Regions from separate parts of the Vibrio sp. 811 genome, predicted to be linked through region 1. Evidence: predicted binding sites of a transcription regulator. Region 1 holds the regulator's gene; each other region holds the start of a gene.

Region 1 (10,250 bases):
GAGCGAAACGTGCAAGAACACTCGTAAGATCTTGAAGAATGGCGAAGTCGCGCCCCCGAAAGAAGATCCTGTTCATTTCCCCGAGTTGCCATGTGAAAACTCAGATGCGTATTTCGTACTTCGTGATGGTGCTTCGGGTCTATTTATGGCGGCAAGCAATTTCCCGAAATCGCGCGAGACACGTGCTCCTTTGGTTGCTGAACTGGCACGTTTTGAAGAGCGTTTACCTGAGAAGTTCAAATACCTAGCAACTGCGCCGCAAGAAGATCCTGATGGTCGTCCTGCTGTTGTACGCTTTAGCCGTAAAACAAAAGAGAACTACGTTCGTTCGGAAGAGAACGGTAAGCCAAGTGGTTGGACAGCGCTCTTTGTTGATGGTAAGTGGGAAGTCACTGATAAGCGTAAAAAAGCGAAAGCATAAAAACGTACGATCTAAGTAATGTAAAAAGGCAGCGATATCGCTGCCTTTTTTGCGTTTTGTTTTTGCGTAAAGGCCACTGTGTTGTTCGTATAGATCTTTGCTGCTTTGACTGAGTTTTGCTGACGCGAGAAGATCCCAGTATCAATATTTCGTAGTCGCTGATGTATTTTTTATGTAAAAAAATATTCGTTGTAACTTTCATTTTGCATTCACATATTTGTTATACATTGGGCTAAAAAATCGGCGGTGTAGTGAATCCGTTCGTAAATTGTTTTCACAATGTAATCGTTTGCTTTTCCATGTGTGATCTAGATATCGTCTTGAGTACGCAAGAGCTGTATGGTACACAGAATGGCGTATTAAAAATTGTAATTTAGAACCCGCTTAGATAATTTATTACAAAAATTAGTGCAACTGTGTGCATTGTTTGCGTCAAAAAATAAGGAAAGAGTGGACGTTGCATACTGGAAGTGCCGTAGCTTTTTTATCCGTGTTGTAAGAGTTCACAGAAACTCAGAGACGGTTGCTAAATGTATTCGCTTGACTCCCCGAGTATGACTCATTCAAGCGAGTACCAAATCCAAGCTATAACGATATGGAGAACAACAAATGGCTGGTGTTTTGGGAATGATTCTTGCTGGCGGTGAAGGCTCTCGTTTGAGACCTTTAACGGAATCTCGCAGTAAACCTTCGGTACCGTTTGGTGGTAGTTATCGATTGATCGATTTTGCTCTAAACAATTTTGTTAATGCGGATCTGATGCGCATTTACGTCCTAACCCAATTTAAATCTCAATCTTTATTCCATCACTTAAAAAAGGGGTGGAACATCAATGGCATTACAGACCGCTTTATCGATCCTATTCCCGCTCAAATGCGTACTGGTAAACGTTGGTACGAAGGGACGGCGGACGCGATCTATCAAAACCTGCGTTTTATGGAATTAGAGGAACCAGAGCAAGTTTGTATTTTTGGCTCTGACCATATCTATAAGATGGATATCAAACAAATGCTGAACTTCCACTCAGAAAAGAAGGCTTCTCTGACGGTATCTGCATTGCGCATGCCACTAAAAGAGGCGTCGCAATTCGGGGTTATCGAAGTCGATAGTGAAGGTCGTATGATTGGCTTTGAAGAAAAACCAGCAAATCCGAAGTCGATTCCTGGTGATCCTGATTACGCTTTAGTTTCAATGGGTAACTATGTTTTTGAAGCTCAGGTACTGTTCTCAGAGTTGGTCGAAGATGCGGATAATGAAGCTTCATCACATGATTTTGGAAAGGACATCATTCCAAAGATGTTCCCTAGAGGTGATGTGTTCGTGTATGACTTCAGTACCAACAAAATCAGTGGCGAAAAAGAAGAGGTGTACTGGCGTGATGTCGGAACTATTGATGCGTACTGGCAAGCGCATATGGATCTGCTAGAAAAAGATGCACCATTTTCGCTGTACAACCGTAAATGGCCATTGCACACTTACTACCCACCATTGCCACCTGCGACATTTACCGACTCTGATAATGGTCGTGTGCAGATAATCGATAGTTTAGTGTGTAATGGCAGCTATGTTAGAGGCTCAAGAATCGAAAAGTCGGTGCTTGGTTTTCGCAGTAATATTGCTTCTGCTTGCGATATCAGCGAATGTATACTTCTTGGTGACGTAAAAATTGGCGAAGGCTGTGTTTTACGTCGTGTGATTGTCGACAAGGATGCCGATATTGCTCCTGGTACTCAGATTGGTGTGAATCTTCAAGAAGATAAAAAACACTTCCACGTGTCTGAGGAGGGCATTGTTGTTATTCCGAAAGGAGCTCGAGTTGGCTACTAACAACTTATCTATTCTGTTTGTAGCTTCTGAGGTTGAAGGCCTCATTAAAAGTGGTGGCTTGGCAGATGTTGCCAAGGCACTACCGGAAGCCCTTCAAAACCTACAGCAAGACGTAAGAATTACCATCCCTGCGTACAGCAGTATTGATAAACTCGCAGACGCAGAAGTTGTATTAGAAACAGAATTAACATCATGGCCGCATACGGAGTACCGAGTTTTGCGGCTCATGTTAGGTCAAAATCCTGTTTACCTGATTGATTGTCCGCCGTATTTCAATCGACCATCAATGTATGCGGAGAACAACCAAGCGTATACTGATAACGGCGAGCGCTTTGCGTTTTTTAGTGCAGCATGTCTCGACATGTTACCCAAGCTCGCCTTTCAACCTAATATCATACACGCGAACGATTGGCACACAGGTCTTGTTCCATTTTTGCTCAAGCACAGGTATGGCAATGATCCGTTTTTTGCTCATACTAAAAGCGTCATTTCAATTCACAATGCGGTCTTTAAAGGCGTATTTAGTTATGAAGACGTGCAGTGTTTGCCAGAGTTTCATTGTAGAAACGTTCCCGATGCTGCGGTGAGTGCAACGCATATTACGATGCTCAAAGCTGGTGTAATGAATGCAGATAAGATAAACGCGGTCAGCCCTACGTACGCAGAGGAACTCAAAACAGAGCTTGGCAGTCATGGAATGGCTTGGGAGTTTCAGCAACGCGCGCAGGACTTAGTTGGTATTTTGAACGGTTGTGATTACAGTGCTTGGAACCCGGAAACGGATACTTACTTGCCAGTTAATTACTGCGCCGACCAGCAAAGTATGTCGCAAGGGAAGAAAGCTTGTAAAAAAGCATTACAACAACGACTAAATTTGCCCGAAAAAAATGTAGCTATGTTCGGTATGGTTTGTCGATTGACCCAGCAGAAAGGCGTTCATTACTTGTTGCCTGCTTTGGCCGATTTTTTGAAGCACGATGTTCAGCTAGTTGTCGTTGGGACCGGAGACCCTATTCTTGCCGCTCAGCTACGAGAGGTTGCCGCGCAGTTTTCTAGCAAATTTGCCTTTGTAGAAGCGTATGACAATGAACTTGCGCATATCGTTGAAGCTGGTTCTGATTTCTTCTTGATGCCTTCTGAGTTTGAACCATGTGGCTTAAACCAAATCTATAGTATGGCTTATGGGACATTACCGATAGTACGCGGTGTTGGTGGCTTAAAGGACAGCGTTAGCGATTATGATGTAAACCCATCTGAAGCAACGGGGTTTGTTTTTTTCGAACCGACACCGCAGGCATTGTTGTTAACGATGCTAAGGGCACTGTTGCTCTACGCTCAAAACGAGCCTGAAGTGAATAAAGTACAGTTGCACGCGATGCAACGAGACTTTTGTTGGCAAAAGGCCGCAGAATCTTATTTGCAGCTTTACCACTCAGCGTTAGTTTGACTTAAAATTGTAACGAAAGGCACCGAATGAGGTGCCTTTATTATCTTGAGTAAGGGGAGTGTGGTAGGATGGCTTTTTACTCAATAGCACGATCTTTTTGATACTCAATATGACCCAGCCGCTACTTTTTCATAAAACCTATTTGCACCCTACTAGTAATGAGTGGGTTGTATTTGTGCACGGTGCTGGTGGTAGCTCTTCTATCTGGTTCAAGCAAATTAAAGCTTACAAGCAACACTTTAACTTATTGCTGATCGATTTAAGAGGTCATGGAAAGTCAAATCAGTTACTTAAAGAGCTCATTGCTAGCCGTTATACCTTTACGGAAGTTACCCAAGATATTTTGAAAGTATTGGACCATTTAAAGATCCAATCCGCTCATTTTGTCGGTATGTCGCTTGGTACTATTATTGTTCGAAACCTTGCTGAATTGTCATCAGAGCGCGTACGTTCGATGGTGCTCGGCGGTGCTGTCACAAGGCTTAACACTCGTTCTCAGATATTGGTGAAATTAGGTAATTTTTGTAAGCATATCCTACCGTACATGTGGCTCTACAAACTGTTCGCTTATATTGTTATGCCTCAAAGAAGCCAACGAGAATCTCGCCACCTTTTTATTCGCGAAGCCAAGAAGCTTTGCCAAAAAGAATTTAAACGTTGGTTTATTCTTGCCGCTGATGTAAATCCGTTAATGAAATATTTTAAAGATCGAGAGTTACCCATTCCGACTCTTTACTTAATGGGCGACAGGGATTACATGTTTATTAAACCTGTCAAAGAAATGGTTGCAGCACATAAACTCAGCATTCTACGAGAAATCCCGAATTGTGGTCATGTATGCAATGTAGAGCGTCCAGAAGACTTCAATCAACACTCCATCGAGTTTATTAAACAGCAAGCTGTATGTGCTTAAAACTGAGTGCATCCACTGAATAGGAGAGCCGCTATAGCTCTCCTAGTTGATATCCACATTGCCAACATGCACCAAATTGCCCTTCGTTTATTTCATGACATTTTGGGCATTGCCAATCTTGATACTCATGCCTATCGGATTGTTTTCGATATGTTTTTACTATTTCTTCAGCTTTCATCTTTTGTGCAGTGTCAAAAAGCCACACATAAGGATCGGTATCATCACCAAACGGCAGTTCTCCTTTTAAGCCGAAAATACCTTCTCCGCGAACTTCACAGTAAATTTGTTCCACTTTAAGCAGCTCACATACAATGTGTGCTTCTGCTGGGTTTTTAGCGATAAATATTTTCATCAAAATACCCACTTCACCAATTACAAGTTTTGCTGACTTGGTGTCGGCCTTACTTTATTCATAACCCATTTAGTGATGATTGGAAATAGTCCCAATAGCGCAAAAGACGCTAATACTGCGGGTGAAACAATGCCCGATAGGCTTTCAATTGTTGCTAATTGAGTACCTGCATTCAGATATACGGCTGTGCCTGGCAGCATACCTATTTGGCTAGTGAGATAAAATCGACCTACAGACATCGGTGTTAAGCCCATCAGTAAGTTGATTAGAAAGAAAGGGAATACAGGGATTAGACGCAAGGAAAATAGATAAAAAGCTCCGTCTTTTTCGACACCTTGATTAATTGCGTTGAGTTTATTTCCGAATTTGTTTTGTACCCAGTCACGCAATAAGTATCGGCTGCTCAAGAAGGCCAGTGTTGCCCCCATAGTGCTAGCGAAAGAAACCAGTAGCAAGCTTGTCCAAAAACCAAATAAGGCTGCACCAAGTAAGGTGACTACTGCCGCTCCTGGGATAGAAAAAGCGGTAATTGCAATGTAGGTAAAAAAGTAAATCGCAGCCGAGAATACAAAATTCTGATCGATGTATGTAGTTAGTGCTTCTTGTTGGGCTTTTGCATTCTCTAAGGTTAAATACTGGCCAAAGTTAATACCTAAAAAGACGATAGCCGCTAGTAGGATGAGACCTAATATCAGTTTCTTATTCATAATTTTGATTCCAATTTGGGATATATGTAATAAGACAGTAGGAAAACCGAAAAAATTTCACAAAAAAACCGCAGATTAGACTGCGGTTTTACAAGATAGTTTTTAGGCCGACTTTTATTGGAGGGCGTTCATCAACTCATCTCGGCGAGCTTGAGGTACTACACTCCAATGAGTGCCGTTGATAGCACCTTCTAGTGCCCATAGCAACTCAATGTTGACGGTTGCAGAGTGCGTATCTCTTATCGCTTTATAGGCGTTAAGCGCACCTTCCTCTTCAAGCTTCTCTACGGATTCGATGCCGGCTTTTTTTAGCATGCGCTCGGTAGCCAGTCGTAAGTTAGGCAAATCTTTCAAACGGTTAGGCTTTGTACTTGCTTGCTGTTCTTTCTCAAGCTTTGCCTTTTTCAATGATTGATTCGCTACTTCGATTAAGCGTTCGCTTGATTCCCATAAATCGCTGGAAATAGCGTAGTACTTTGTAACGACTGGAAAGCCACGTTTTTTATAAACGTAAGGCTTTAGCCCTTGTTTCTCGAAGTCAGATGAAGTTTTTTGGTCTGCTCTGATATGAAGCTGATTGTTTACCACTAGTGCAAACATTGTTTCATCAGCGAATAGTCCGAAGCCACCAAACATTGAGCGCGACTTGATATTACCAAGTGCCTCAAATAGCTTCATAGAGTCTTTGAGTATCGGTTTATCCATGTTTTGTTATCTCGGTGTAATTAATATTACGCCACCAAAAGTCAGGTCCGAGAGAGTAGCAAACATGCGTAAAAACAATGTCATTACAGAGTAAAGTCATTGCTTACACACTTGCCATCGGTAACCCCGCTACCTTCCATATCGTAATATGGTTCAGGCCGGAGGCTTTGCGTCCCACTCTTTCGAATGGTTTGCCCTGTGCGTGACACAATGAGCATACTTCTTATATTGAATTAACATCACGGTTTAGCGTTAAAAGTGTGATTTCGGTTCAATAAAAATGATAGATTGAATGCTCTATTTTGCATATGGAAAGGTGCAAATTGGCCTTTGAAAAGGAGTTCTTAATATATATTACATTTATATAAAACAGGGAGTTAACGTTAGTCAATTGTTATTAGAGCTGTGTGAAGTATTAGAGAACACTTAATTTTCCCAAAAAAATAAGCGCCCCTGTAGAGCGCTTATTTAACACGGTTAAATACAGTGAAATTTAGTTCATTTTTTTCACAGTATTTCGAATTACAAGCTCAGGTTGCATTTCGAAAATTCGTTTTTCGTGTTCTTTATCTTTGATACGCTCAAGTAGAATTTCGAATGCATTTTTACCAACACGACGTTTAGGTTGGTGGATAGTCGTTAGCGGTGGAGAGAAGTATTCCGCAAGCTCGATGTTGTCGTAGCCGATCACTGAAATATCTTCAGGAATTTTGATCCCGTTTTGTTGCAAGCGGCTCATTAGGCCTAGAGCCATTGTGTCGTTAAAACAGAATACCGCCGTCGGGCGCTTGTCCATTGCGGTAATTTTATCTGCAACTAATACGGCCGTATCACATTCAAAGTTACCTTCAAGGATCCAGTCTTCATTTACAGCTAGGTTCGCTTCACTCATTGCGCGACGGAAACCTGCAATGCGCTCTTGGCAAGCAAGCTTTTCAAAATGACCGCTTAGACAAGCGATATCCGTATGACCATTGTCAATCAGATGTTTGGTTGCAATGTAGCCACCTTCTTCTGAGTTATCCATGATCTTGTCTGCTTGTGAGCTCTCTGGGCCCCAATCCATGACCACTTTAGGAATGTCCGCATGACGGTCAAGCATCTCTTTTAGTTCTTCGGTTAAGTCAGAACACATCACTAGGATGCCATCAACGCGCTTTTCAGCCAGCATACGAATGTAATCGCGTTGTTTTTCGTAAATCCCGCCTGTGTTACATAAAATCAGAGTATAGCCTTGGCGGTAACAGTAGCTCTCAACGCCATCAATCACTTCTGAGAAAAATAGGTTAGTTGATTGAGTTACTAACATGCCAATCGTACGAGTTGAGTTGCATTTTAGGCTGCGTGCAACGGCACTTGGCGCGTAATTCAGCTCGTCAACGGCTTTCATTACTTTTTCTTGCGTTGCTTCTGCAACGAAACGCGTTTTATTGATAACGTGCGAAACTGTCGTAGTGGAAACGCCGGCTAAGCGAGCAACGTCTTTTATCGTGGCCATAAATGGTGTCCTGTATCGAGCTACTGAAATATGTCGTATTGGATGTACCTGATGCTCTAATGGTTTCACACCTAGCAATATAAAATTGGCGCTAAGTGTCTCGGCAGCGGTTGATCCAAGTGCGACAAAAGGGTGCGTAGCAGCATCGGTCGATGAATTTTATCTTTTTTCTATCTGATGAGAAATTGCCATCAACCTGTTAAGAAAACACAAAAACCGCTATATTTCAGCGGTTTACATATAAATCATATTTAATCGTTTGCGCTCACATTTTAGCCCTATGTGGACTGACTAGCAATGTTTTCAGCAAGAGATTTGTGTATTTGAAGTCACATTTTGACTGCTAAATAACCAAGCGTCTTTGCGCTAAGTTAAGGCAAACGAATATTATACCCAAGTTACTTACAATTGGTCACTTTCAGGCATACAGGAAGCCCGATAGGCAGGCTCCCTAAAAATAGGCGGCAATTATTCACCAAGAACGTAGGCGCTGTCTAGTTTACAAAATGCAACTAATAGTTTCGCGACACTCGAGTAAAATCCAAATTCGTCGAATTGTTTACATTTGTCTGAAAACTGAGGTAACCAAGACATCAATTGTTGCTGGATAAAGTCGTTTTGTTTAACGAAGGCTTCTTCCATGTGTTTTTCTTGTTCAAGCTCGTTTGAGCGGATAATCATGTTCCCGAGAAAGTCGAGCTCAACGGCTAAGTGATCCGCAGGTTCCTTTAGGTTTTCGTCTACTTGAACGCCAAATTCAGTCATCAACTTTTCCATTTCCTCAGCTGGCTTGTCATTCAGTAAACCTGATTCACCAATGTACATGGATGCGTAAGGAAGAGCGCCGTATTTTTCTGTCTTCAAAAACAGTTCACAAAAGTCAGCTGCAAGCTCTAGTTGTGCATCTTCACGATCTTGTAACCGATTCAGCGCATCAACTAGGCTATCAACGGCTGGTTTTAGCGACTCATTTTCACCTAAACCTGCGAGAAAACTGCGAATTTCAACACTGTGATAGGCTTCCAATTCTTTCTCTGTTAGTTCTTTTGCGAACAAGCTCGAAAACCACCAGTAAATTTCAGCGCGTTTTTCATTAAAAGCTTTCACTTCTTGCATTTTGGGCTCCTGAATGATGCTTCAAGTCATGCATCACAAAGTCAATTAGGGATATCCCCTAAGTGTAATCAATTAAAATGAATAGCAGTAACTATAATTGTTATGTTTTATGGTCAAAAATGACCGTTTATTAATAGCAATGGGCAAGCTTGTTTTGAATCAATAAAAACGCTAAATCTTGCGTTTTAATGTATCTATGACTAGAAATGTTACTAGTTATGAATAGAATACGTCTTGGATAATAAGAAGACAGAAAAGTGGTGTAAATGAGCTATCACGTATTAGTCGTAGAAGATGATGTTGTAACTCGTAGTAAGCTTGCGGGATATTTCCAAAATGAGGGCTACCAAGTCAGCGAAGCAGAGAGTGGCGCAGAAATGCGTGAAGTTTTGCAAGCGGGCGATGTAGACCTGATCATGCTGGATATTAACCTGCCTGGTGAAGACGGCCTGATGCTTACTCGTGAGTTACGTAGCCAATCGGATATTGGTATCATATTAGTAACAGGACGCACGGATAGCATTGATAAAATCGTAGGCCTAGAAATGGGTGCTGACGATTATGTGACAAAACCTTTTGAACTGAGAGAGCTGTTAGTTCGCGTTAAAAACTTGCTGTGGCGTATTTCAGCAGCGCGCAGTGGCAGCTCGAAAGCGAATGAAACCAGTGAAGAGCACATTGTGCGCTTTGGGGAGTGGACATTCGACATTCAACGTCGCGCACTTAGCCGCAACGGTGAGCCAGTAAAACTAACTAAAGCAGAGTACGAACTTTTGGTGGCATTATCGTCTTACCCTAACCAGGTGTTAAGTCGTGAGCGTATTTTGAACATGATCAGCCATCGAGTTGATGCGCCGAATGACCGCACCATTGATGTTCTTATTCGACGTATGCGCGCAAAAATGGAGTTCGATCCTAAGAACCCACAGATTTTTGTAACGGTACACGGCGAAGGCTATATGTTTGCTGGTGACTAGTTTGAACATCACTAAATCGTAAAAAGAAAAAGGAGAGCTTCGGCTCTCCCTTTTTTGTGGCTTCAAGATAATACTAGTTTGCTTCAGCCATTGGTGTTTGGCCGACAGTATCACGCAATCTTTGCCAAATGCTGCCCAAGTACTCATGCCAATAAAGCTCTGTTTGTTCTAAGTAACGCGCTTTAGGTGAGTATTTATCCCAAGGTTGACTTATCTCGCTAATAGCTAAGAAGTTGGTCGGAGCTGGTATTGGTTTAATGCCTGCTGCGTTGAACTCATACAATGCA
Region 2 (10,250 bases), on a different contig from region 1:
TGGCATTCGCAGCAAAAGCAGCCATGACGGGTGACTTCGCAATGATTGGCTCAACCATCTTCGGCTTCCTATACGCGCCATTGGTCATTACTGGTATTCACCACACCACCAACGCGGTTGACCTTCAATTAATGCAAGAGCTAGGCGGCACGCCAATTTGGCCTCTGATTGCACTTTCAAACATTGCTCAAGCGTCTGCGGTCGTCGGCATCATTATCATCAGTAAAAAACATGGCGAGCGTGATATCTCAGTACCTGCGGCTATCTCTGCTTACCTTGGTGTGACCGAGCCGGCGATGTACGGCATCAACTTGAAATACAAGTTCCCAATGCTGAGCGCGATGATCGGTAGTGCGTGTGCTGCTGCTATTTGTGGTAGTGCGGGCGTAATGGCGAACGGTATCGGTGTGGGCGGTTTGCCGGGCATCTTGTCTATCCAACCGCAGTTCTGGGGCATTTTTGCTTTGGCTATGTTAGTCGCAATGCTGGTACCTGCTGCATTAACGTTAATTCTTTATAAGCGTGCACAAGCCAAAGGTGAGCTTGAGCCTGCAAACGCGTAATTCTATTTGAGGCAGTGACTTGGCTGCCTCCGCCTATTTTTCTTTTCAAATTTTAAGTTTCCGATTACTGGTAAGTGAGTGTTAGAAATGGCTATGACCAAGCATGATGAGAGCTGGTGGAAAACCGCAACCATCTATCAAATTTACCCAAAAAGCTTTTGTGACAGTGGCAGTAAAGGCTCGGGCGACATCAAAGGGATCATTTCTAAGCTGGATTATCTTAAGCATCTTGGTGTGGATGCGATTTGGCTGACGCCGGTTTACCAATCGCCAATGATCGACAACGGTTATGACATCTCCGATTACTACTCGATCAATCCACAGTTCGGCACTATGCAAGATTTCGATACTTTGCTAGCAGAAGCGCATCAGTTGGGCATTCGTATCATCATGGACATTGTAGTGAACCACACGTCGACAGAACACAAGTGGTTCCAATCCGCACTGGGTGATAAAAACAGCCCATACCGTGATTACTACATCTGGAAAGATCCGGTAGATGGTGCTGAACCAAACAACTGGCAATCAAAGTTTGGTGGCAACGCTTGGGCGCTGGATGAAAAAACAGGTCAGTACTATTTGCACCTTTTTGCTATAGAGCAAGCGGACTTAAACTGGGAAAACCCAGTAGTGCGTGAAGAAGTGAAAGAAGTCATCAGCTTCTGGGCAGAGAAGGGAGTCGATGGTTTCCGTCTCGACGTTATCAACCTGATTTCCAAGCAGCAAGATTTTCCAAGTGACGATATTGGTGATGGTCGTCGTTTTTACACTGACGGTCCACGTGTGCACGAATACCTTCAAGAGATTAGCGAATCTGTGTTTCAAAAATACGGCAGCGTGACGGTGGGTGAAATGTCTTCCACTACGCTAGAGCACTGCCAGCAATATTCTTCGCTAGACGGCAAAGAGCTATCCATGGTGTTCAACTTCCATCATCTGAAAGTCGATTATCCAAATGGTGAAAAATGGACCAAAGCGCCGTTTGATTTCATTCAGTTAAAACAGATCTTCAATCATTGGCAAACGGGCTTAAATGGCAAAGGGTGGGGGGCGTTGTTCTGGTGTAACCACGACCAGCCACGCGTTGTCAGCCGATTAGGTAACGAAGAGCAATACCGTGTTGAATCTGCCAAGATGCTTGCGGCATCAGTGCACATGATGCAAGGCACACCTTATGTTTACCAGGGGGAAGAGATCGGCATGACCAACCCGGGTTATACCGAAATCAGCCAATATCGTGATGTTGAAAGTACTAACATGTACGACATCATGGTCAACCGTGATGGTGTATCTCATGACGATATGATGGCGATCTTGGCACAGAAGTCGCGTGATAACTCACGTACACCAATGCAATGGAACAGTGCAAAACACGCGGGCTTTACTGAGGGCACGCCTTGGCTTGAAGTGGCGAAGAATTACACTGAAATCAATGCTGAAGCTGCGGTTGCCGATTTAAACTCGGTGTTCTACTTTTACAAGCGTCTGATTGAACTGCGTAAACAGGTTCCAGTGATCACCGATGGTCGTTACGAGGACCTGCTGCCAGAGCACAAACGTATTTTCGCTTACGCTCGTCAGAACGATAAGCAAACGCTGCTGTGTATCAATAACTACTATGCTGAAGAGGTGGAATGCGTTCTGCCAGAACGTTTTGATATGAGTAAGGCGAAAAACTTGCTATCTAACTATCAAAACTCAGCGAGCGCAGTCGCATCAAACCATCAAGTGTTACGACCTTACGAAACTCGTATTTTATTGATAGAAGAATAAACTCGGGTGTCATCACCCCTAAGATTGATGTTCGAGATGAAGGCTTTGGTGTGCTCCCCAAAGCCTTCTTTTATTGAGATATCTCTAAAAAATGCGAGCTTATTTTGTTTCAATCGCTGTTAGCTGCACTTTCTCTTCGGTGATTTGTACTTGTTGTACTTTCAGCAGTTCAATTTGTTCAATCAGACCTAAGCTCGGATTAAACCAACGTTCTGCCGAAGTGGCGAACTCCATTGAGTCCATATCATCACAGTTTAGGTTGTAGATGTTCTCTTCCATCAGGTATGCCGCTTCAATTTTCTTGCCTGAGATCGAGAACGCTTTACGCACACCAGTCTCTCGGATTTGCTGTTGCCAAACCACTTGGCAAGATGCTGTCATAGGAAGGTTTTGTACCCACTCATGATCTTCAAAACGGTCTAGAAGGTTGTGAACTGCGTAGCCTGTAAGAGTGGTTTGCAGAGACATAGTTTCTTCACCGATGTCAATATTCGGGCTTTTCTCTTTTACGTCGTCACCGTTTAGGCGGAAAATCGGACTGCTGTGCATAAGCATGGCAATAAACTGATGACCAATGAAATAAGCGTCAGTGATTTCATGGAGTGCACCATCTGATCCTACAAAGTAAAGCGTATTGCTCTCTTCGTCGTCGTTGTACTGCTCGTCTGAATAGTAGAACTGTTCGGCGCCGTAGTTCACCAAGTCATTAACCAACTGGACCATTGCCTCGCTGTTTGGGATTTGTGCCAATGCTGCCAATATTTGCTCGCGATCCATCGCTTGGAAGCTCAGTTTCATGTCGCCTTCTGGTTGGCCATCCAAGCTAAATGCGTAGTTTAGCTGTGTGCTTGGCGTGGGAGCGAAGATTGAGTTGTGAATCGAGACGTCGAAACTTTCTTGAGGCACTTTGTTTGGATTCGCACTGCCAGAAGACGAACCTCCGCCACAGCCGTAAAGAGCCAGAGTTGCTGCTGCGATAAGCGTCATTTTGTTTAGCATGGTTTACATTCCTGATTGATAAGGGCGCTTCATGTTGGGCCGTTGCTTGAATGCGAGCATGCTAAGTTCAGTGAGAGAAAAAGGGCAAAAAACAAAAGATAACAGGGGTTAATGAAAGCTTAATTTTATATTTAGGTCTTTGTTTTATTTGGGGTTATTTCGTTGGCTACGTTAGTGCAATACTCGTTAATGAGCGCTTTCCATCGGCTTATGATTTCTTGATCGGTCACACTAACATGCAACGTTTTCCACGGTTGGAGGCAAGTCTCTTTTGATTCAGATTGAGAAAGACGCTCAAACAAGGTTTCGGAAGGTAAAACGCGCAGCAGCGCCACCAGTGATTCCATGTAGTTGAGACGGAACTGTTCAAGTTTGTTCTGCTTATAAGCAATGTGAGACACAAAGGTATAAATCAGTGCGTTTTGGATACGTGAGTCGCCATCTGGTGTCGTTAACAGAGCTTTTGCCCTGTCTAAGTTACCTAATTTGAAATGCAATAGACCTAACCAGAGGCTCAGCTCATCTGGCAAAACATCAAACGACGATTGTACTTGAGTTAAATACGCTTCCAGCTTTTGATGTTCGTGCTCGTATAAGGCTAGATGTCTTGCCGTTGTGATAGCCGCAAACTCATCAGATTGTCGGAGAGGTTGGCTAGAAAAGGCATTCTCGAATAACATTTTTTTGTGAATATCCGAAAGCTGCCACGTACTTGCCGAAGGTGCAGGCAGATTGAAGTATTGCGCGACATCCGAATGCATTTGGAAAATATCCGATTGTAAGTCAGATAAACGCAGTGTGTACTCATTGCGAAACGCCAACTTGCCCGTCGCAGGATAAATAAGGTTCATCTGCGCTTTCAAGATGCCCTGTTTTGTGCCGTCTTTTAACTCGATATTGAGCTCGTAGTCGCTGGTCTGCATGTTTCGTGCGCCAGGGAAATATGGCGTATGACCGATAGGATCAAGAAAGTAACTGGGAGCATCTTGGTTGGCGATGTCGGTGTATGGATATTCGACCTGTTGTTGCAGCAAGATGGCTTTGACCAGTATGCGGTATTTTCGCGCCTGAGAGCCGATTGAATCGACACGGTTGAGTAGTAGCTCGACTTTGGGAATCAGTAGTTGATGACGCGTTTGTTGTGTTGAGATTTCTTGGCGTTGCCATAACAAGCTTGCGAGCGTCATGCTACATACCGCAAGTATGGCACATAAGCTGTAAGCGAAAATCAGCTTGAAGTTCTTATTCCTCGCAACCTGGGTTGAGATAACGCGCCGATGGTTTTTCGCTGGTGGCACTAAACGAATATTGGCAGGGTTAAGAAAGTAGCCTTTTCGGGGGTAAGTGACTAAAAGCTTAGTGGCATCGTATTCGGGTAAGTACTGCTGTAGCAGGGCACGTAAGGTGCTAATGCGGTTCGTGAGCACATTCTTAGAGATGAACTTGCTCTGCCAAATGGTTTCGATAATGGTATCAGCAGAGAGCGGATGTCCCACGCTTGTTAGCAGCAGCTCTAATAACTCAATGCTACGAGGTTCGAGATCAATCGCGATAGCATCTTGATGAAGGGTCTGTGTCTTCGGGTTATAGATCAGCTCTCCAATCGCAATACAACTGTGAGTCTGTTTAGCTTGTTGCAGAAAGTCGCGCATACCGTACCGATCTATTTGGAAATCGCGAAGTATTATATAGCGATTGGAGCGCGAAATCTTATAAATCGCGCTTCAATCATTATCAAAAATTTATGAACCGTAGGTCACGGAATAGCGGTGCGGTTTGTGGTTCATCGCTAACACGAGATTGAGTGCAAACGCCCCCAAAATTGAAAGGCCAATCACTTCTGGTGTGACAAAGAAGAATGAAGCAAACAGGATACATGCATCGATTGCCATTTGGCTTTTGCCAACTGAAATGCCAAATTTGTCTTGGATAAACAAACACAGCACGTTAAAGCCACCCAAGCTGGAGCGATGTCGGAATAGGATCAGCATACCGAGCCCCATTAAAAGCCCGCCTGCGACGGCGCAATAAACTTCATTTACCGATTCGAGCGAGATTAGCAAATAAAGATGATCGGCAAAGATAGAAACCAACGCGCCAGAAATGGCACTATTAATGGCGAAATGACGGCCGAAGCGTTTCCATGCTAGTAAGTAAAAAGGACTGTTTGCTAAAAAGTACAGCACACCAAAGGTAAAAGGTGTAAATTGGCTAATAAGCAGAGCCAATCCAGTCGTGCCTCCCGTTAGAAGGTTCGCGGATTGGAGAAAGAAAACGCCTTGAGCTACTAAAAAGGTACCCGTGAGAATCGCTATCCAGTCTTCTTTTAATGAGTGTTTTTCCATCAATATTGCAGTCATTAGTGATAAATAAGGCGTGCATAGTAGTAAAAAGATGATCTTTTCGGTAGCTAGAGGGTAAAATTTACGGTAAACCTATGTAATTGCTGTTTTACAGGGTGTAAAGCACAAATTTGACAGGCAATAGATTGTCGTTATGCGATTGCAATGCTGGCATGATAAACATTGCTTGTCATCATGAAAAAACTGCATGAGAAAAATTGTAAATTTCTCTTTATGACCTAAATCAAATTATGTAGAATGCGCGCCATTAGGGTGACGAAAACGTTTGCGTCGGGTCATTCAACAGTTTTTTTGCAACTTTCAGTACTAATCTGAGTCAGGAGATACAGATGCTTAAGCGTGATATGAACATCGCAGATTACGATGCGGAACTGTTCGCAGCTATCCAGGAAGAAACTCTTCGCCAGGAAGAACACATTGAACTTATCGCTTCTGAAAACTACACAAGCCCACGTGTAATGGAAGCGCAAGGTTCTCAGCTAACGAACAAATACGCTGAAGGCTACCCAGGTAAGCGTTACTACGGCGGTTGTGAGTACGTAGATAAAGCTGAAGCACTAGCAATTGAGCGTGCATGCCAACTATTTGGTTGTGAGTACGCTAACGTACAGCCTCACTCAGGTTCTCAAGCAAACAGCGCAGTTTACATGGCGCTTCTTAACCCTGGCGATACAGTTTTAGGCATGAGCCTAGCACACGGTGGTCACCTAACTCACGGTTCACCAGTAAACTTCTCGGGTAAGCACTACAACGTTATCCCTTACGGTATCGATGAAGCTGGTCAAATCAACTACGACGAGATGGAACAGCTAGCACTTGAACACAAACCTAAGATGATCATCGGTGGTTTCTCTGCTTACTCGCAAATCGTTGATTGGAAACGCATGCGTGAAATCGCTGACAAAGCAGGTGCTTACTTATTTGTTGATATGGCGCACGTAGCTGGTCTTATCGCTGCCGGTGAATACCCAACACCAGTACCGCATGCTCACGTGGTAACAACAACGACGCACAAAACACTAGCAGGTCCTCGCGGTGGTCTTATCTTGTCAAATGCTGGCGAAGATATGTACAAGAAACTGAACTCAGCAGTGTTCCCTGGTGGTCAAGGTGGCCCTCTAATGCACGTTATCGCTGGTAAAGCAGTAGCGTTCAAAGAAGCGATGGAGCCAGAGTTCAAAGCTTATCAAGCTCGCGTAGTGAAAAACGCAAAAGCAATGGTTGGTCAGTTCCAAGAGCGTGGCTACAAAATCGTATCTAATGGTACAGAAAACCACTTGTTCCTTGTTGACCTAATCGACAAAGATATCACTGGTAAAGACGCAGACGCGGCACTAGGTGCAGCAAACATCACTGTAAACAAGAACTCAGTACCAAATGACCCACGCAGCCCATTCGTAACGTCTGGTATCCGTGTAGGTACGCCAGCGATCACTCGCCGTGGCTTCACTGAAGAAGATGCAAAAGAGCTAGCAAACTGGATGTGTGACGTTCTAGATAACATCGGCAACGAAGAAGTTATCGAAGCGACAAAACAGAAAGTGCTAGAAATTTGTAAGCGTCTACCAGTTTACGCCTAACTGCTTTTCATAGAGTGAGTCGATTTCGGTGTCGAACATACTCATTTGCTCGCGCAAACTCCGTGTGTTCTTCTAGAACTCGACTCATCTATTTTGAACATTGATATACTAAAGGTTCTCATTTGAGGGCCTTTTTGTTTGTCTGGCGTTTGGAATGAGATATAGCGAGAGTGTGTGATAAGGGGATGGCTACCAACACTGTCCCTTTTCAATATATCCAAACCACGTCATTCCGATGAGCCTAGGCGAGATCAGGAATCTTGTTGAGGCGCACTCTTTTACTCAGAGTTTCTCTAAAAATCATCAGTACTCTGAAAACTGATTCTGAATCACGCTCGTTCCTCGCTGTTCAGAATGACAGTGGTAGAATGGCTTTTTATCATCATTTGTCAGATACAAAAAAGGTTGGCACTGAGCCAACCTTTTCTCTTCAAAACAAGCGAGAGCTTATTTAATCTCGATACCTTGAGCCTGCATATCGGCATGGTAAGAAGAGCGAACAAATGGACCACACGCTGCATGCGTGAAGCCAAGTTCTAGTGCAACTTCTTTTAGCTCGTCAAACTCTGATGGTGGAACGTAACGTTCTACTGGCAAGTGGTGACGGCTTGGCGCTAGGTACTGGCCTAGAGTCAGCATCGTTACGCCGTGTGCGCGTAGATCTTTCAGTACTTCGATGATTTCTTCTTTGGTTTCACCAAGACCCATCATCAAACCAGACTTGGTCGGTACATCGGGATGCTGCTCTTTGAACTTCTTAAGAAGCTCAAGTGACCATTTATAGTTCGCACCTGGGCGAGCTTTACGGTAAAGACGTGGCGCGGTTTCTAAGTTGTGGTTGAAGACATCTGGCGGATTGTCTTTCATTAGATCAAGCGCTACATCCATGCGACCACGGAAGTCAGGAACCAGTGTTTCAATCTTAATATGCGGGTTTAACGCACGGATCTCGCGGTTACAATCGGCAAAGTGCTGTGCACCGCCGTCACGCAGATCGTCACGGTCAACAGAAGTGATTACTACGTATTTCAGCTTCATATCGGCAATGGTTTTCGCCAGTTTTTGAGGCTCTTCTGCTTCCGGTGGTAATGGGCGGCCATGAGCAACGTCACAGAAAGGACAACGACGAGTACAAATAGCACCTAAGATCATGAAGGTTGCTGTACCGTGGTTAAAACATTCCGCTAGGTTCGGGCAAGATGCTTCTTCACATACGGAGTGAAGTTTATTCTTACGCATCGCCGCTTTGATGTCTTGAATTCGTTGGCTGTCGGCTGGTAGCTTGATCTTCATCCAATCAGGCTTACGTAGCACTTCTTTCTGCTCTGTAGGCATGTTCTTTACGGGAATCAATGCCATTTTATCGGCGTCACGATATTTAACGCCTTTTTCCATCTGGATTGGTTTGCTCATGCTTTATTACCTTGAGAAGGTGCTTCTGTGCTGAATTCTACTTGCTCATAATCGAGCAAAGTAACGAGTTCTTCTATTAATTGTTTTTCTACGGCTTCTACATTGTCTGGGCCGCCAAATTGGCTGACCTGAACCATTTCCATACCTTCATAACCACAAGGGTTAATACGCAGAAACGGTGTTAAATCCATATTTACGTTCAAGGCTAAACCATGAAACGAGCATCCTTTACGAATGCGTAAACCGAGAGAGCATATTTTCTTACCGGCAACGTAGACACCTGGTGCGTCAGGTCGTGCGGCTGAGTCAATATTGTATGCTTTTAGCGTGTTGATCACGAGGTTCTCGATTGTGGTAACGAGATCTCGTACACCTAATTTTTTACGGCGTAGGTTGATCAAGAAGTAGGCGACCAACTGACCAGGGCCATGATACGTAACCTGGCCTCCGCGATCACTTTGTACAACAGGAATATCGCCAGTGTTAATCAAGTGCTCAGCTTTACCTGCCTGTCCTTGCGTAAATACTGGGTTATGTTCTACCAACCAGACTTCATCACGGGTTTCTTCTGTGCGTTGGTCGGTGAACTCATGCATCGCCTTCCATACAGGCTCATAGTCTTGGCGGCCAAGTCGTTTTACAACAAGTTGGTGTTGCATGGGAATTCCTGTTGCTAATATATAAAGTTTTTGGATTATAAACCGGATAACCCTGATGCTCTACCGCTGCGTAACAGATTTTTAACTGAAAGCGATGTAAAGCCTCGTTATCTCTTTGATAAATAAAAAGAAAGCAGCCAAGGCTGCTTTCAAAAAAAATTTAATATATCAAAAAATTATAGAACCATGCGTACGATGTCAATTTCACCTAACTCTTTGTACAGAGTCTCAACCTGCTCGATAGAGGTTGCAGTAATGTTGATTGACACAGAGTGGTAGTTGCCCTTAGCACTTGGTTTAACGGTCGGGCTGTAGTCACCTGGAGCATGGCGCTGAATAACTTCAAGAACAAGCTCTGGAAGTTCAGGCTTTGCATGACCCATTACCTTGTAAGTAAATGAACAAGGGAACTCAAGCAGGTCTTTTAATTTTGCATCAGAGTTGATGGTTAGCATATCGATAACTCCAGTAGATATTCGTTGCGGTGCGAAATAGTACAGTCAAATTAGGGGGAACTCAAGACGAGGAGCTCAAACTTAAAAAGCCGCCCATTCAGGCGGCTTTGCGAATAAGTTTGCTACTCTAATGTTCTTTTTAGAAGAAGCTCTTGAATAACAATACGATGTAATCCCACATGCGGCTAAATAGACTACCTTGCTCTACGGTTTCTAGTGCCATTAGTGGGTATTCGGCAATATCTTCACCATCGATCTGATAGTATAGCTTACCAACTACATCACCTTTATTAATTGGGGCTTCTAGCTCTTTTTCAAGGACGAAGCTTGCTTTTAGGTTTTTCGCTTCACCACGCGGTAGTGTTACGTAAGTATCTTGGTCAAGACCCAGTGCTACGGTGTCTTTGTTACCCATCCACACTTTTTCTTCTACGAACGTTTCACC
Region 3 (10,250 bases), on a different contig from region 1:
CTGGAATTAATTGTTGTAGAAAGGAATCAAAATGCCAAATCTCGTTTTAGAGTATTCAAACTCGGTGGAAGAACGCGTCAATGTTCAGGGGTTGCTGGAGGATTTACATAAAACGGCGTTAGAAAGTGGCCTTTTTGAACTCGCGTCAGTGAAATCTAGAACGCTCCGGTGCCACAATTGGTTAATAGGAGAGGAGGGTGATAGCCTCGACTTTATCCATATCAACTTTGATTTGTTATCTGGTCGATCCCAAGAACAAAAGCGAGAACTGTCACGAGCCTTGATGGCGACACTTCAAGAGCAAGCTAGTCACGTGCACAGTTTAACGGTCAATATCCGAGATATGGATATAGATAGCTTCCAAAAGGTAGTGAACTAGGTTGCGCTGAATTGCCCGAGAATAGCGAGGGGTTATTGTTACGAATTCTCAGCCTGGCTCTGCTTGTTGTAAGGTAGTTGTGGGCACCCAAGCTATCGGTGTCCTTTCCAAACTATATCGACTCGGCTAATCTATAACCTTTCTACTTTGGGGTAAAATTTGATGTCGACTAAAGAGTTACTGTTTTCTTTTCAAGGACGTATAAACCGTAAAACCTACTGGATTTGGAACGTCATTTACTATGTGTCCATTCTAGGCTTTGGTGCCGGTATCAGCCAACTGCTTCCTACTCTCTCCTATGTGCTTCTTCCTATTTTCTTGGTGGTTCTGTTGATCCCTGATTTGGCGATAACTACCAAGCGTTGGCACGACCGCAACAAATCGATCTATTGGCTAGCACTGAATATTCCGTTGATTATCGGACGAATTGCCACGCCAATGACCAGCCCTGCCGCGCAAGAGCCGTCGACCCCACAGATGTTCGTTGCTTCCATTTCTCTGATTTGTGGTTTATGGATTCTAATTGAATGTGGTTTCTTAAAGGGAACATCAGGACCAAACCAATATGGCCCTGAGCCGGAGTAATTACTTCAAGTATCGTGCTTGCTGAAAGTAGATTCTTAGTCTCGCTAAGGCTCGCTAGAATGACGAATTCTTTTGATTTAGAGTCTGTGAAAGCCATCGTCATTCTGAACAGCGAGGAACGAAGTGATTCAGAATCTATCGTCCGATTGAACAGTGGCCAAGGTGAGCGGGAAAGAATAGGGGCTTGCTGTTACCAGATCCTTAGCTTTGCTAAAGCTCGCTAGAATGACGATCCTTTTTGGTTTGGAGGCTGTTAAAGTCATCATCATTCTGAACAGCGAGGAACGAGGTGATTCAGAATCTACGCACAGAGTGCTCCGAGTTTGAAATAAACTGACTGAGCTCGCGAATTACAATGGAAAAGTAACAGCGAATAATGAAGGAGAATGAATCATCGATAAGACACCTTGCGTTTATATCCTAACGTCAAATAACAACGCCGTTCTCTACATAGGTGTTACCAGTCAGCTGCCCCAAAGAATATGGCAACATAAAAATGGAGTAGTGGAAGGATTTACTAAGAAATACAACGTTCATAAGCTCGTTTACTTTGAGTTATTCGACGATATGGCTACGGCTATAAACCGAGAAAAGCAGCTCAAGCAGTGGAAGCGTGAGTGGAAGTTAGCCTTGGTAAGAGAAACGAACCCTAACTTTCTCGATCTATCTACTGAGTATCAGTAAAAGTCATTCCTATCTTTAAACGCATTTAAGCTAACCACATCCGCTTTTTGTGTCGGTGCCGCTTCCCCTTCTAGCGCAGCTTTGAACTTCACGACCTGTTTTTGCAACTCGTTCATCAATACCACATTGGTGTGATGAGGGTTTTTACACGTTCTGATGACTCTATCAATGTGGCTTTGTTGAGCCCACAATCTTTCTTTCATATTTTCTGATGCGCTTTCGATCATCTCTTTCGCCATCTCATGACGAAATTGCTCAAAAGCTTCTGGGTCTCGCTCTGCCATTCGAACCATTTCATCGAATGGAGGAAGCGTTTGGGACGGGATATGACGTAGATTAGACATCGATGCTCTCCAAATCCTTATGGAAATTGCCTTTAGTTACTAAAAGCCTATACCACTAGAAAGAGGAGAGAGGATGAATTCTTCAGCCGTCTCACTTATAAGAGAAGCTTTCAGGAGTGAGATTGAATAAGTGCGGCATGTCGATGTTTGGTTGTGGTGGTTACTGCAGTTGTTGGATGCGGTAAACGCAGCGTCTTTGGCCACTAATGATGTGTTCGGTACGCTCTACTTTGGTGTCATGTCCAAGTAAAGACTGAAAGACACTTAATTCTGATTGGCACAAGCTTGGGCAGCGAGTTGCGGCTTTACAAATCGGACAGTGATTTTCGATCAAGATGAATCCGTTCTCATCTCTCTCGAGCTCTGCCATATAGCCTTCTTGCTCTCTTAATGTGACAAGTGTTTCTAGTTTGCTTTGCAGAGAGTCGCATTGCTCAAGATGCTGACGATAACTTTGTAACGTGAGTTTTTCCCTCTCTGATGTGACTTTTTCCAGTCCATCTTTGCCAAATATATGTTCGACAGCTTCTATAAACTGAATGGTCAACTCACCGTGACGGTCAGCAAATTGCTCATGACCTTTTTGAGTGAGAGACCAATGACGAGCAGGGCGACCAACTTTCACTTTTACGTCATGGATAGAAAGAATGCCATCATCTTCTAAACTTTGCAGGTGCTGACGAGCCCCCATGGTTGTCATACCTAGCTCAGAGGAGAGTTGTTTTGCAGTGACGGAGCCATCACGCTTAACGATTTGCAATATCCTATCTACGGTCTTCATATACCCACCATTTATACGTCAGTACATATTATGCGCGATAGGGTTAGTAAAGAAAAGTGTTGACTTAATTTGAGTGTGGATTTGTAGGGGCTATGTTCATATGAGCCAATATATGTCGTCATTCTGAACGGCGAGGAATAAGGTGATTCAGAATCTATCGTCCGGTTGAGCAGTGGTTAAGGTGACCAGCAAAGAATAGGAGCCTGCTGTTACCAGATTCTTAGTCTCGTTGGAGCTCGCTAGAATGACGAGTTCTTTTGATTTAGAGCTTATTAAAGCCTCCGTCATTCTGAACAACGAGGAACGAGAGTGATTCAGAATCTATTGTCCGGTTGTGCGAAAAGAAAGGCTCACACTCAGATTGAGCGAGAGCCTCGAGAAATGCTTAAAGAATAATATCACGCACTTCTGGATCTTTACGATCTAAGTAGTGAGTCGATTTGATGCGGCGAATAGTTCGGCATCGACCGCGTACGAGCAGCGTTTCTGTGGTTGCAATATTGCCTTGACGAGAGATACCTTCCAGCAAGTCACCTTTAGTGATGCCTGTAGCTGAAAATACCACATTGTCGCTACGAGCCATGTCTTCCATTTTGAGGACAACATTCGCTTTTACGCCCATTTCATCGCAGCGTTTTAGTTCATCTGCACCGTAAATGCGGTTTTCTTCAGTATCGCCTTTTACTTCGTGACGAGGAAGCAGGCGACCGTGCATATCACCGTCTAGCGCTCGAATTACCGCTGCTGATACAACCCCTTCTGGCGCACCGCCAATACAGTACATCATGTCCACTTCACTGTCTGGCATACAAGTTAGAATAGAGGCAGCGACGTCACCATCAGGCACCGCAAAAACACGTACGCCCATTGCTTGCATTTCTGCAATAACGTCATCGTGGCGAGGTTTCGCAAGGGTAATAACGACTAGGGTATCAAGTGGCTTGTTCAGGGCTTTTGCTACGTTCTCTAGGTTTTCTTTTAACGGCTTTTCTAAGTCAATTACGCCTTTTGCACCAGGGCCAACAACCAGTTTTTCCATGTACATATCTGGCGCTTTAAGAAAGCTGCCTTTCTCACCTGCGGCAAGTACGGCTAGTGCGTTCGATTGTCCCATTGCCGTCATACGCGTCCCTTCAATCGGGTCGACAGCGATATCCACTTCATCACCACCAATACCCACTTGCTCACCAATGTACAGCATTGGCGCATCATCGATTTCACCTTCACCAATGACAATTTCACCACTGATATCTGTTTTGTTCAGTAGCGTGCGCATAACTTCAACAGCTGCGCCATCGGCTGCGTTTTTATCGCCACGGCCAAGCCATTTGTAACCAGCCAGAGCTGCACCTTCAGTCACACGGGAAAATGCCATTGCTAAATCGCGTTTCATGATGTCTCCAAGTAAGCAAGAGGGAAGAAGAATTTGCGCGGCGATTCTATCACAAGGTCGAGTAAACGTTTGCCTTTTTGCGAGGCTTTTACTTTATCTAACTTGAATTTGATCAATACTTAGGGCGATTTTCAGCGTAGCGGGACGCAAAATCCTTGCTCAAAAATGCTTCGGCGACAAGAAAAGTCAGCGTTTAGTGAGATTGCGCTGATTTTTTGACCGAATGATGCAAAATATCGAATATAGTGAGTGTTTCTCATCGCGACGCTGAGTAGAATGAACCTTATATAGGTTAGGTGTGCATCAATCTCGCACATCGTCCCAACGGAATAACATAGGTAGGCCAAGATGTCTTTTGAAGTACTAGAACAACTAGAATCTAAAATTCAAACTGCAGTTGACACAATCACTCTTCTTCAGATGGAAGTCGAAGAGCTGAAAGAAGATAAAGCTAAACTTGCGGAAGAAGCTAACGAGCTTCGCTCTCAACGTGAAGAGCTAGAGCAAAAAGCACAACAAGCACAGCAAGAGCACGCACAATGGCAAGAGCGCATTCGTGCACTACTTGGCAAAATGGACGAAGTGGAATAATTCAGCTTCTTCATTCCAAATTAAAAACACCCGCGCTAAGCGGGTGTTTGTGTTTTAGGGAAGTAGAAAATGTTAAGACAAGGCTAGGCGCTGATAGCTAAGAGAAGACCCTATAACTTAGACACCTAAGACTCGCTATGCTTCTTCATCCAACTCTAAATCAATATTCAATGGTTCAGGCGACAGGATAATTCCGGTGCTATCAGCATAAATGTAATCTTCTGGAAGGAAGCTAACGCCGCCAAAGTTGACTGGTACATCCAATTCGCCAATACCCTGACTGGTCGCTCCAACAGGAATAGAAGCGAGGGCTTGAATGCCTAAGTTCATATCTTCAAGTTCATCTACTTCACGAACACAGCCGTAAACGACAATGCCTTCCCACTCGTTTTCTTCCGCAATGGTTGCGATTTCTGCATCGATAAGGGCTTTACGTAGGGAACCGCCACCGTCAATTAACAAAACGCGACCAAGTCCATCTTGCTCTAATGTCTCGCGGATCAACGAATTATCTTCAAAACACTTGATGGTGGTGATTTGCCCGGCAAATGAAGCGCGACCGCCAAAGTTACTGAACATTGGTTCAACCACATCTACCTGATCGAGGTAGATATCACAGAGTGCTGAGGTATTGTATTCCATAGCGTACCTTTCTAAACAGAAATTGGTTGTCTTTGAGTATATCTAGGCATTAAGTCAATGCAATGACAATCCTTTTTTAACTTACTAGAGTTTGAGCTACCACAATTGTTGCAAACAAAACGTTGGTGACTAAAGAGCATTTCACGATGACTGGCATCATTGGTGCTATCTGAGCGGGCTTTTGTGTATGCCAAACCGCTTTACCATGATCGGCCACGAAATAAATACTAAGTAAAAATGGCAAGCTAATCCAAACGGGTTTGTCTTGAATTAACAAGTAAGCCGCAAAGGCAAGAATAGCACCGCCAAGTAAAACAAAGTGGTACTGCTTGGCTTTGCGTTGACCCAAACGCACTGCGACCGTGCGTTTACCACACTCTCGGTCGTTTTCGATATCACGCATATTGTTGATGTTGAGTACTGCAACGGCGAGTAAACCGCAGCCTAGAGCAGGTAAGAATAGCGTGGTGTCTACGTGACCAGTATGCAAGAAGTAGGTACCGGATACGCCTAGTAGACCAAAAAACAAGAACACTGATATATCGCCAAGCCCCACGTAACCGTATGGTTTGCTACCCATGGTATAAGCAATGGCTGCGAGAATGGCCAAAATTCCCAGCCCGATAAAAGTAACAATGCTTTCCAGTGAACTTAGTGAATAGAAAACTAACACCAAGCCTGAGATTGCGGTCAGAACGATGTTAAAGATAATCGCTTGTTTCATCTGTTTAGCACTTACCGCGCCAGACTGCATCGCTCGTAATGGACCGAGGCGTTTGTCGTTATCTGTACCTTGAACGGCATCGCCATAGTCGTTTGCCAGGTTGGACAGAATTTGCAGCAATGTCGCGGTTACGAAAGCCATGATGGCAATCGTCAGTGAGAAATGACCCGCCGAGTACGCGAGCACGCTACCTGTTAAGATAGAGACCAATGCCAGAGGTAATGTTTTTGGACGAGCGGCTTCAAGCCAGATCTGTAGAGATTGTTTCATGGAAATTTCGTGCTAGTAACCAATGTGCCCAGTATAAGCACAAAGAGGCAGATACGCTATTGACCTAAAACAACTCAACTAGAAGTCAAAGGGTGATTCAGAATCTATCATCCGGTTGAGCAGTGGTGAAGGTGAGTGGGAAAGAATAGGCGTCTGCTGTTACTAGATTCTTAGTCTCGCTTGAGCTCGCTAGAATGACGAGATCTTTTTGATTTAGGTGTTGTCACAGTAACCGTCATTCTGAACAGCCAGGAACGAGGTGATTCAGAATCTATCGTCCCAATAGTGCCGTGGTTAAGGTGAGTGGGAAATAATAGGCGTCTGCTGTTACTAGATTCTTAGTCTCGCTTGAGCTCGCTAGAATGACGAGATCTTTTTGATTTAGATGTTGTCAAAATCACCGTCATTCTGAACAGCGAGGAGCGAGTGTGATTCAGAATCTATCGTCCCAATAGTGCCGTGGTTAAGGTGAGTGGGAAGGAATAGGAGCTTGCTGTTAGCTGAGTCTTAGTCTCGCTTGAGCTCGCTAAAATGACGAGGTCTTTTGATTTAGATGTTGTCAAAGTCACCGTCATTCTGAACAGCGAGGAACGAGTGTGATTCAGAATCTATCATCTGATTGTGCGGTGGTTACGGTGAGAGAGAAAGAATAGGCGTTTGCTGTTAGCAGATTCTTAGTCTCGCTTAAGCTCGCTAGAATGACGAGAGCTTTTGATCTAGATGTTGTCTAAGTCACCGTCATTCTGAACCGCGAGGAACGAGTTTGATTCAGAACCTATCGTCCGGTTGTGAAGTGGTTAAGGTGAGTTGGAAAGAATAGGCGTCTGTTGTTACCAGATTCTTAGTCTCGCTTGAGCTCGCTAGAATGACGAGACCTTTTGATTTAGATGTCGTCTAAGTGACCGTCATTCTGAACAGCGAGGAACGAGTGTGATTCAGAATCTATCGTCCGGTTGTGAAGTGGTTAAGGTGAGTTGGAAAGAATAGGCGTGTGCTGTTACCAGATTCTTAGTCTCGCTTGAGTTCGCTAGAATGACGAGAGCTTTTGATTTAGATGTTGTCAAAGTCACCGCCATTCTAAACAAAAAGCCCAGAAACAAGGTTCTGGGCTTTGGTAAAATAGATTGCGATTAAAGAATAAAGCGGCTTAGATCTTCATCTTCAATCGTGTCGCCTAAGCGTGCTTTCACATAAGCGGAATCAATAACGAATTTAGCGCCAGATTGCTCCGCTGCGTCGTAAGAGATTTCATCCATTAAGCGTTCCATAACGGTGTGTAAGCGACGAGCACCGATGTTTTCTGTGCTTTCGTTGACCGTCCATGCCGCTTCCGCGATTTGCGTGATGCCGTCTTCTGTGAATTCGATGTCCACATCTTCCGTTTTCATCAACGCAACGTACTGCTCTGTTAGAGAGGCTTTTGGTTCTGTCAGAATGCGTTTGAAGTCGTTGCTGCTTAGTGCTTCTAGCTCAACACGAATTGGTAGACGACCTTGCAATTCTGGGATCAAGTCAGATGGTTTTGCCACTTGGAATGCACCAGATGCAACAAACAGAATGTGGTCTGTTTTTACCATGCCGTGCTTGGTTGATACCGTGCTGCCTTCAATCAATGGAAGTAGGTCGCGCTGAACACCTTCGCGTGAAACGTCTGGGCCTGAGCTCTCGCCGCGTTTACAGATTTTGTCGATCTCATCGATAAATACGATGCCGTTGTTTTCAACGTTGAAAATCGCTGCTTCTTTTAGCTCTTCTTGGTTTACCAGTTTCGCCGCTTCTTCTTCCGCTAACGCTTTCATTGCGTCTTTGATTTTCAGCTTACGTTTTTTCTTGGTGTCGCCAGCGAGGTTTTGGAACATGCCTTGCAGCTGGTTAGTCATCTCTTCCATACCAGGAGGCGCCATGATCTCTACGCCCATTTGTGGTGCGGCTACGTCGATTTCAATTTCTTTATCGTCTAGTTGGCCTTCACGCAGTTTCTTACGGAAGATCTGGCGAGTGTGAGAAGACTCTTCCGTTTGCTCTGCTTGACCCCAGCTATCACGTGCTGGTGGCAGTAGCGCATCAAGAATGCGTTCTTCCGCTTGCTCTTCTGCGCGGAATTTCACTTTCTCCATCGCTTGTTGATGCGTCATTTTCACAGCGACATCTGTTAGGTCACGGATGATGGTTTCAACTTCTTTACCAACGTAACCCACTTCGGTGAATTTTGTCGCTTCAACTTTGATGAAAGGGGCATTTGCCAGTTTTGCGAGGCGTCGTGCGATTTCAGTCTTACCAACACCAGTAGGACCAATCATCAAGATGTTTTTTGGCGTCACTTCGGCACGCAAGCTTTCTTCAAGCTGCATGCGGCGCCAGCGGTTACGAAGTGCAATCGCAACCGAACGCTTGGCTTTTTCTTGACCGATAATGTGGCGGTTCAATTCATGAACGATTTCGCGAGGCGTCATTTCAGACATATTCTTTCCTTACTTCGTTACGATTACGCGGTTGGTTTTTCAGGCTCTACTGTTGAGTCTAGCTCTTCTACCGTGTGGTGATGGTTAGTGAAGACACAAATATCACCCGCGATATTGAGAGCTTTTTCCGCGATCTCACGAGCATCTAGATCTGTGTTTTCTAGTAGGGCGGTTGCGGCAGCTTGTGCGTAAGCACCACCAGAGCCAATCGCAATCAGGTCATGTTCTGGCTGTACGACATCACCATTACCGGTAATGATTAACGATGCGGTTTCGTCGGCAACGGCAAGTAAGGCTTCGAGCTTGCGCAAAGCACGATCGCTACGCCAGTCTTTGGCTAGCTCAACTGCCGCTTTGGTTAGGTGACCTTGGTGCATTTGCAGTTTGCTTTCGAAGCGCTCAAAAAGGGTGAAGGCATCCGCAGTACCGCCGGCAAAGCCCGCTAGTACTTGGTTGTTGTATAGGCGGCGAACTTTGCGCGCATTACCTTTCATTACGGTATTGCCTAGAGATACTTGGCCATCACCCGCGATGACGACTTTATTATTTCGACGTACAGATACAATGGTAGTCACAGTCGACCTCTTGATTATTTCTCTTTGGATTTAATTCAGTATATGGGGGAGGAGAAATGGGGATTCAAGGGGGCAAAAAGAAAGGCCCTAGGATCTTAGCTCCTAGGGCCTGAGTTTAAAGATTTTCTTTCCAAATCGCGCACGGCTCGATTTTCGCGCGTTGCAGTTTATGGCGGTCACGTTCTGCATCACGTTTGAACTTATACGGACCTAGCACCACGCGATACCATGAACTGCCTTCTTTCTTACGAATCTTGCTCGACATCCCTTGGAACGCGATTGCAAGCTTGCGCTCTTCCGCTTGTGCCTGAGTTTTGTACGCGCCACACTGCATGATGTAAGGAATTTTAGAAACTTCAATTTCTTTAGCCACAACTTCAACTTCACGTTTCGGTAGTGACTCAACATATTCCCATTTTTCTTCTGGTGGTGGCGGCAAGTCTTTTTTCGGCTTTGGTTTGCTGACAGTGGTTGTTGGCTGCTTCACGACTGGTTGTTTAGGTTCTGGGTCGCTACTCAAAAGGTAAAGACCATAGCCAAAACCGCCCACGAGCAAGATAGCGAGCAGGCCACTGCGCCAAGGTTTTTTTCTTCTCGGCGGCTGTTTTTTTGTCGACTTTTTTGGGGCGCCTCGCCCCCGTCTTACATAATCTCTATTTGCCACGGTTATTTCTGGTCATCAAGGATTCTTGCAAATATGTTAATCCAGAACGAGTTGAGAAAACACCCTATTGATAGAATCTTGATAGCTAAAGCGCGACAACGTCCGAGTGTAGGAGTGTGTTTCTGTTCTCGCTTATGTTTATTCGGGGATATACAA

The links. Region 1 encodes PurR, which represses purine synthesis genes. Its sites were predicted from a motif close to TNANGNAAACGTTTNCNTNA; they were not measured.
Region 2: the regulator PurR is predicted to act here: its motif matches at 5,952-5,971, upstream of glyA (serine hydroxymethyltransferase).
Region 3: the regulator PurR is predicted to act here: its motif matches at 4,224-4,243, upstream of glpX (class II fructose-bisphosphatase).

Annotation. Positions count from the first base shown of each region.
Region 1 covers NZ_JAWOUB010000002.1:579,431-589,680, reverse strand. Annotated here, with positions in the region: gene topA (type I DNA topoisomerase) at 1-421, shown strand, start outside; gene glgC (glucose-1-phosphate adenylyltransferase) at 1,031-2,248, shown strand; gene glgA (glycogen synthase GlgA) at 2,238-3,695, shown strand; gene R7Q46_RS06460 (alpha/beta fold hydrolase) at 3,805-4,608, shown strand; gene R7Q46_RS06455 (DUF2007 domain-containing protein) at 4,640-4,960, opposite strand; gene R7Q46_RS06450 (TVP38/TMEM64 family protein) at 4,981-5,667, opposite strand; gene R7Q46_RS06445 (TfoX/Sxy family DNA transformation protein) at 5,782-6,372, opposite strand; cyclic di-GMP riboswitch class I at 6,489-6,578, opposite strand; gene purR (HTH-type transcriptional repressor PurR) at 6,866-7,870, opposite strand; gene torD (molecular chaperone TorD) at 8,339-8,986, opposite strand; gene torR (two-component system response regulator TorR) at 9,253-9,963, shown strand; gene elyC (envelope biogenesis factor ElyC) at 10,037-10,250, opposite strand, start outside.
Region 2 covers NZ_JAWOUB010000021.1:30,679-40,928, forward strand. Annotated here, with positions in the region: gene treB (PTS trehalose transporter subunit IIBC) at 1-563, shown strand, start outside; gene treC (alpha,alpha-phosphotrehalase) at 651-2,336, shown strand; gene R7Q46_RS21255 (hypothetical protein) at 2,436-3,335, opposite strand; gene R7Q46_RS21260 (transcriptional regulator) at 3,467-4,987, opposite strand; gene R7Q46_RS21265 (YitT family protein) at 5,078-5,680, opposite strand; gene glyA (serine hydroxymethyltransferase) at 6,028-7,278, shown strand; gene lipA (lipoyl synthase) at 7,726-8,691, opposite strand; gene lipB (lipoyl(octanoyl) transferase LipB) at 8,688-9,350, opposite strand; gene ybeD (DUF493 family protein YbeD) at 9,527-9,805, opposite strand; gene R7Q46_RS21290 (serine hydrolase) at 9,945-10,250, opposite strand, start outside.
Region 3 covers NZ_JAWOUB010000004.1:307,303-317,552, reverse strand. Annotated here, with positions in the region: gene R7Q46_RS10010 (5-carboxymethyl-2-hydroxymuconate Delta-isomerase) at 32-379, shown strand; gene R7Q46_RS10005 (DUF805 domain-containing protein) at 542-964, shown strand; gene R7Q46_RS10000 (hypothetical protein) at 1,024-1,188, shown strand; gene R7Q46_RS09995 (GIY-YIG nuclease family protein) at 1,355-1,648, shown strand; gene R7Q46_RS09990 (DUF3135 domain-containing protein) at 1,642-1,992, opposite strand; gene R7Q46_RS09985 (helix-turn-helix transcriptional regulator) at 2,153-2,773, opposite strand; gene glpX (class II fructose-bisphosphatase) at 3,159-4,166, opposite strand; gene zapB (cell division protein ZapB) at 4,515-4,757, shown strand; gene rraA (ribonuclease E activity regulator RraA) at 4,893-5,399, opposite strand; gene R7Q46_RS09965 (1,4-dihydroxy-2-naphthoate polyprenyltransferase) at 5,476-6,393, opposite strand; gene hslU (HslU--HslV peptidase ATPase subunit) at 7,524-8,855, opposite strand; gene hslV (ATP-dependent protease subunit HslV) at 8,879-9,430, opposite strand; gene ftsN (cell division protein FtsN) at 9,546-10,094, opposite strand.